One region of the Thermoanaerobacter ethanolicus JW 200 genome, then DNA from elsewhere that is predicted to be linked to it. Evidence: riboswitches for the same ligand, from Rfam matches in the RefSeq annotation. Region 1 holds a riboswitch; the other holds the start of a gene.

Region 1 (3,211 bases):
GACCAAATGACATAGTGGCGAGGTCTACGGGGTATACTTTTGACTTTAGCAAAATCATTCCACTGGCTTCGCCGGGCAGTTCAATCCCCGTAGGCGAGCCAAAACCAAAAGCATATATGTATTTATAAAAAGTGTCAAGGCCTAAACGTTCTACCACCTGCATAAAAACTGTATCACTTGATTTTTCAATAGCTTGCGAAAAAGTTATATCTCCCAAAACTGTCCAACTTCTAATTTTTCTACCGGAGACTATATAATACCCAGGGTCATAGAATTTTTCGTTTGGCGTAACTACAGCTGATTCTAATGCTGCAGAAGCGGTTATCACTTTAAATACCGAACCGGGTTCGTAAATACTTGATATTGCAGGATTTGACCAATATTCTTGTGAAGGTACATCTTGCGGATTATTTGGGTCAAAATCAGGCAAGTTAGCCATTGCAAGTATTTCACCCGTTTTTGGATTCATAACTATTGCTGTTATACCATCTTGCGGTTTATACTTTTCATAGCCATTTTTTATAGCTTTTTCTGTATAACTTTGTATTACAGAATCAATTGTGAGGACAATATTATCACCATTTGTAGGTTTGTAAAGCTTGCTTGGGACTCCTACTTTTCTACCTTCTGCATCTACAAGAGAGATTTCACGGCCAGGTACACCACTTAAGTATTTATTTAAAGAATATTCAAGGCCATACAAACCATTGCCATCAATTCCTGTGAACCCTAATACTTGTGATAGCATTTTGCCGTTGGGATAATTTCTCATAAAAGTATCTTCTACATATATGCCTGGTATGTTAAGACTTTTTATTTTATTTATATTTTCAAGAGGAATGGACCTGCCAAGTACAGCCCATTCTGATTTTTTATTTGAAAGAATTTTATAAAGTGAATCTTTGTCCATATTTAAATATTTATAGAGTTCTTCAGAAACTTTTTCTGGGTTTTTTATAAATTTAGGAGCCGCAAATACATCTCCTGCTGGAACATTACAGGCAAGTATATTCCCGTTTACATCATAAATATTGCCCCGTTGAGGCTTTAATATGATATCAGCAGTACTTTGCCTTTCGACTGCCATGGCAAGTTTTTCGGAGTTTATACCCTGTATCCATATAAGCCTTACAATAAGGGCGAAAAACATGATAGTAAGAAAGACGAATATAGTAAATGTTCGTTTTTTTACATATGATGTCAATTTTATTCTAACCCCTTTTTATAAAGATTTTGTTTATCCAATATAATTATACCATAGATATTTTGTGGTATAATTAGATAAAAAGATAAAATAATTAAGCTTTATTAAATGCTAAGCAAAAATCATAAATCCAAACCGAAAAACAGTCTTTAATATGTAGCCTTTTCACTTGTATTTTTGTTTAAAAAATGTATAATATTATTATAGAGAAAAATTAAATGACGGTGATGAAGCTCACCTTATTGCCGTGAAGGCTAATGGCTTCTACATTGTTGAATGTAGAGGCCATTTTTGTTTATTTGACAAAAAAGAGAGGATGAGAATCTGCATGAAGTTAGAATTTATTCCATTGTATGAGGTTTTTGAAAAATATAAGGGAGGTTGTCCAATATGCAAGATTATAAAAGACGAAGAAAAAGCCTATTGTGAGCATTTGTTTGAAGATGAGGTTTTAAAAGACCCTGAAATGTATGTCAAAATAAGAGAGACAAATTTCTGCCATTATCATTTGGAATTATTGAATAATTCATATGATAAATTGGGTTTGGCAATTGCATTAAAAGCAAATATCAGTTATAAATTGCAGCAGATTACAGACAAACGTAAGTCTTTAAAGAAAAAAAGAGCGAAAGAAACAAAAAACAAATGCCTTATTTGTGATTATTTAAGTGAAAGAGATAAATACCAGATGCATATATTGATAGATATTTTACATACTGATAAAGAATTTGTTGAAAAGCATAGTGAAGGGTTGTCTAAATTGTGTTTTCATCACCTAAATATGCTTATAGAAGCTAAAAAGGATATTACACCACAAATTGAGAAAATAATTAAAATAAATGAAACGGCAATTGAAAAAAATATTACTGATCTTGAATGGTTTATAACAAAATTTGATTATAGATTTCATGATGAACCATGGTATGACTCCAAGGATTCGTTTGAAAGAGCATTGAAATTATTGAGAGGTGGCTATTATGATTAGGATTTCTTTTGAAATTACTGATGAAAGCTTTGAAGAAATCAAAGAGTTAGTTGCTGACTTTGAAAAAGATGGTTTTACAGAAGAAGATGCATATAGAGCTATTTTTGAAATGGGGATTAAAGCATATCAAATAGAAAGGGATAATCCTAATGAAGATGACTTAAGAAGACAGCTTATTTCTATGGCGTCTAAATACTCTGCAATGAAATTTAAAAATTTTCAGTTGATGCGTGACAACCAAACACTTGAAATAAGATTAAAAGGTTATGAGTCTGAAAATAGATATCTTAAAAAAACTTTAGGTATAAGGGTTGATGAATGATGAGATATATATGTCCTGTGTGTTTTAAAATAGCTGAAATTGGAGAAGAAAAGTGCTCGAATTGCGGATATGATTTTAAAAATATATCAAAGGATGATTACAGTGAAAAACTTATAAAAGCTATAAATCATCCAGACTATAATGTTGCTTACATGGCAGCAAAAATAATTGGGGAACTTAAAATAAAGAAAGCAGAAAAAGTATTGATAGAACATTTACGCAATAATGGGGGTAAAAAGGACCCATATATTGAACAGATTATTGTTTGGGCTCTTGGAGAGATTGGCGGAGAAGAGTCTCACAGGTTTCTTTTAGAAAACAAAGATAAATTCTCAATTTTAACAAAAAATATCATTGAAAATTCTTTGGAGAAAATTAAAACAAGAGTGGCAAATAAGGAAGGTGAGTCAATTGGAAAATAAAGAGATAAAAAACAACGTGAATAATAACATTAAAGTCTTGGGGTGGGTTGCATTTTTTGGTGGATTAAGTCAGGATATGATTGTACCTATTTTGCCTACTTTTTATACGCAGATTCTGGGACTGAGTAAAGAAATGGTAGGTTTAATAGAGGGAAGTGTCACTACAGTTGTAAGCCTTATGAGAATAATATCCGGAATAATTTCAGATAAGATTGGGAAAAGAAAATCTATTGTGTTTATTGGATATCTATTTTCTGCCATTGGAAGAGTATTACTGC
Region 2 (3,211 bases), 940 kb from region 1:
CTGTGCAAAAACCTCTGCTATATCCTCTAATTCATTAATTCCTATTGAAACCGTGTCTTTAGGTTCAATCCTTTTTAATATACTTTTTATATCAAAAAATTTATAATCAAGCCAAAATTTTTCTTGTCTTGTAAGGTCAAGTAATGCATTTGCAACCACGGGATTAAACATCTTGCCAGTACCACTTTTTATACCTTCTTTGATATTATTCCGAATATTATACTCACTTTCTTTCCCAACCGATGAGGTGTACCGTATATCAAATTGATCAGATATAAAAACAATCTGAGCTCCTAAAGGAATAGAATCGCCATTTAGTTTAAAATGTCCGCTTCCATCGTAATTTTCATGATGATATCTTATAATATCCGAAAAATTTTCTCCAAAGGGCAACTTCTTTACAATTTCACTTCCTCTTTCACTGTGTTTCCACCATTCGTCTTTGTTAAAATCTTCGTATATATCTCCTTGTCCTATATCATGTAACAAAGCAGAATAATACACTTTTTTTGTTTCTTTTTCATCCAAATTCAGCATCTCAGAAATCCTTAGAGAAATATAAGCCACCCTTCTTGCATGTCCCATGTTCTTATACTCTTGCACGTCAAGGGCCAAAGATAAAGCAGACAGCAGATTATTATAATTCAAATTCACATTTTATTCCTCCTAACTGATATTTATTTTCTACTGACATATATTATACACCAATCAAATCAATTTTCCCATATAATTTCCGAGATAATATCCCAATACTCCTCCTATTAGTCCAAATATAATTGTTAAGGACATATATATAAATGCATGAAAATATTTTTTATTCTTGATTAAGTCTACTGTCTCATGGGAAAAAGTTGAGTATGTTGTAAAAGCACCTAGAAATCCCGTTGTCAGAAAAAGTTTAACATCATAGCTTAAATTTACATTTATTTTAGGACTTGATAAAAAGTTTAATAAAAACGCACCTAATACATTTATAATAAAAGTTTCGATAGGAATAACTATCTCTCGGTTTTCCTTTATATGCCGCGATATTTCATATCTCAATATTGCTCCCAAAATTCCTCCAATTCCTACATATAGTATACTTGTCACTGTTCTTCCTCCCGCTCCTTTAGTAAGTCAAAAGTTTTGTCAGCAAATTCAAATCCTAAATAAGACATCAAAAGGCCTCCAAATATTGATAAAATTATATAACTTAGAGCAATATAATCTTTCCCTGCTTTTAATAAATTTATTGTTTCCATACTAAAAGTAGAAAATGTTGTAAAAGCCCCAATAAATCCTGTTGTTATCGCCAATCTCAAATTAGTATTTACCTTGTACTCATCCATAGTAAAATTAGCAATAAAACTTAACAAAAACGAACCTAAAATATTTATCATAAAAGTTTCAAAGGGAAATGCAGTGTGATACATCTTTGTAAAGTAAATTGTTATTAAATATCTTAGTACTGCTCCAAAAAATCCTCCAATCCCTATATAGATGTATTCCATGAAAATCTCCCTTTCTGTTTACATTTTTGGGCAATAAAAAGCTCCTATTAGGCCTTATATCATCCTAATAGGAGCCATCAGCGTTTCCGCATTTATGGCGAGCTCCATCGCCTTCTGTTATTTACTACAAATTTATTATAATAAAGTACAAATGAAAATGCAATACCTTTTACAATTCTCTTCTACCTTCAAGAGCCCTTGAAAGAGTTACAACATCGGTGTATTCCAAGTCACCACCTACCGGCACCCCATGAGCAATCCTTGTGACTTTTATTCCTAACGGTTTTAATAGCTTAGCAATGTACATTGCTGTCGCTTCTCCTTCTATGTCAGGATTTGTAGCAAGTATGACTTCTTTTACATTTCCATTTTTTACTCTGTCTAAAAGTTCTTTAATTTTTATATCTTCAGGGCCAACGCCCTCTATAGGAGAAATAACACCATGAAGTACATGATACACTCCTTTATACTCTCGTATTTTCTCCATTGCAACAACATCCATAGGATGAGAAACAACACATATAAGAGAATGATCTCTTTCTTTATCACTACATATGTTACAAACCTCTGTGTCAGTTATGTTATAACAAATTCTACAATACTTTATCTTTTCTTTTGCATCAATAATCGCTTGAGACAAGCTTTTTACCTCTTCCAAAGGCATATTTATTATGAAAAAAGCAAGCCTTTGTGCTGTTTTAGGACCTATACCGGGCAACTTTGACAGTTCTTCTATAAGCTTCGCTATAGAAGTAGAATAATAGTTCATTTTTTCACCTCAAAACAGTCCAGGAATGTTTAGTCCTCCGGTTATCTTTGCCATTTCAGAAGCAATCATTTCTTCTGCATTCCTTAACGCTTGATTAACCGCAGCTAATACAAGGTCTTCTAACGTTTCTACATCATCTTTATCTACAACATCAGGATTTATTTCAATACTTACAAGTTCTTTTCTGCCATTAGCAACTGCTTTTACCATCCCACCACCGACAGTAGCTTCTACAGTCTTTTGCATTAGCTCTTCTTGCATTTTCTTTATTTCTTCTTGCATCTGTTGGGCTTGTTTAATCATGTTATTTATATTAAACCCGCCCGGAAATCCGCCTTTTGCCATAACACTATAACCTCCTAAATTTTATTCTAAAAATATTTATATGCTTTTTTGAATTATTTGTGAAAATTATATTATCTCTATATCTTCACCAAAAAACTCCTTAACTTGCTGTACAAGTAATTCCTCTTCATTTTTTCTTAATTCAAACTTCAAAGGAATTGCCTTCCCAACTAGTTCTTTTAATATTCCTTCAATAAAACTTTTGTTTTCCGCTTTGCTCAATTCCTCCTTTAATAAAGCATACTCTTCAGGATATTCTACCACAATTGTTCCTTTTTTTAAATAAGGAATCCCTTTTTCTATAAAGGCATACAAAGCTATTCTTTCTTTTTTTATCATTTCTTTTACTTCAGCCCACACCTTTTCTAGATCTATATCCTCTTGCTGTACTATTTGCGATGCCACGTTTTCTTCTTTTTCTTCTTCTGGCGAATTTATTTTTTTATTTTTCTCTTCTTTTTCTTCCCTCAGAAAAAATTGTCCTTTTTCTAATTTGTCTTCTATTTGTTCTACTCTTGCTAGCAAACTCATCATATCGTAAGAAATTTCCGGCTTTATCAACCTCAAAATAGTCACTTCTAAAAGGGTTAACGGAGATATAGCA

What was found. Region 1 has a riboswitch for fluoride ahead of EB239_RS12195 (DUF6062 family protein). Riboswitches for the same ligand answer to the same signal wherever they lie in the genome.
Region 2: linked by a shared signal. The riboswitch ahead of crcB (fluoride efflux transporter CrcB) and the one ahead of EB239_RS12195 (DUF6062 family protein) in region 1 are both predicted to bind fluoride.

The regions. Positions count from the first base shown of each region.
Region 1 covers NZ_CP033580.1:2,422,801-2,426,011, reverse strand. Annotated here, with positions in the region: gene EB239_RS12200 (peptidoglycan D,D-transpeptidase FtsI family protein) at 1-1,150, opposite strand, end outside; fluoride riboswitch at 1,419-1,478, shown strand; gene EB239_RS12195 (DUF6062 family protein) at 1,533-2,189, shown strand; gene EB239_RS12190 (hypothetical protein) at 2,182-2,511, shown strand; gene EB239_RS12185 (HEAT repeat domain-containing protein) at 2,508-2,933, shown strand; gene EB239_RS12180 (MFS transporter) at 2,923-3,211, shown strand, end outside.
Region 2 covers NZ_CP033580.1:450,978-454,188, reverse strand. Annotated here, with positions in the region: partial or broken gene EB239_RS02295 (HD-GYP domain-containing protein) at 1-654, opposite strand, end outside; gene crcB (fluoride efflux transporter CrcB) at 709-1,092, opposite strand; gene crcB (fluoride efflux transporter CrcB) at 1,089-1,493, opposite strand; fluoride riboswitch at 1,555-1,614, opposite strand; gene recR (recombination mediator RecR) at 1,663-2,262, opposite strand; gene EB239_RS02275 (YbaB/EbfC family nucleoid-associated protein) at 2,272-2,607, opposite strand; gene dnaX (DNA polymerase III subunit gamma/tau) at 2,674-3,211, opposite strand, start outside.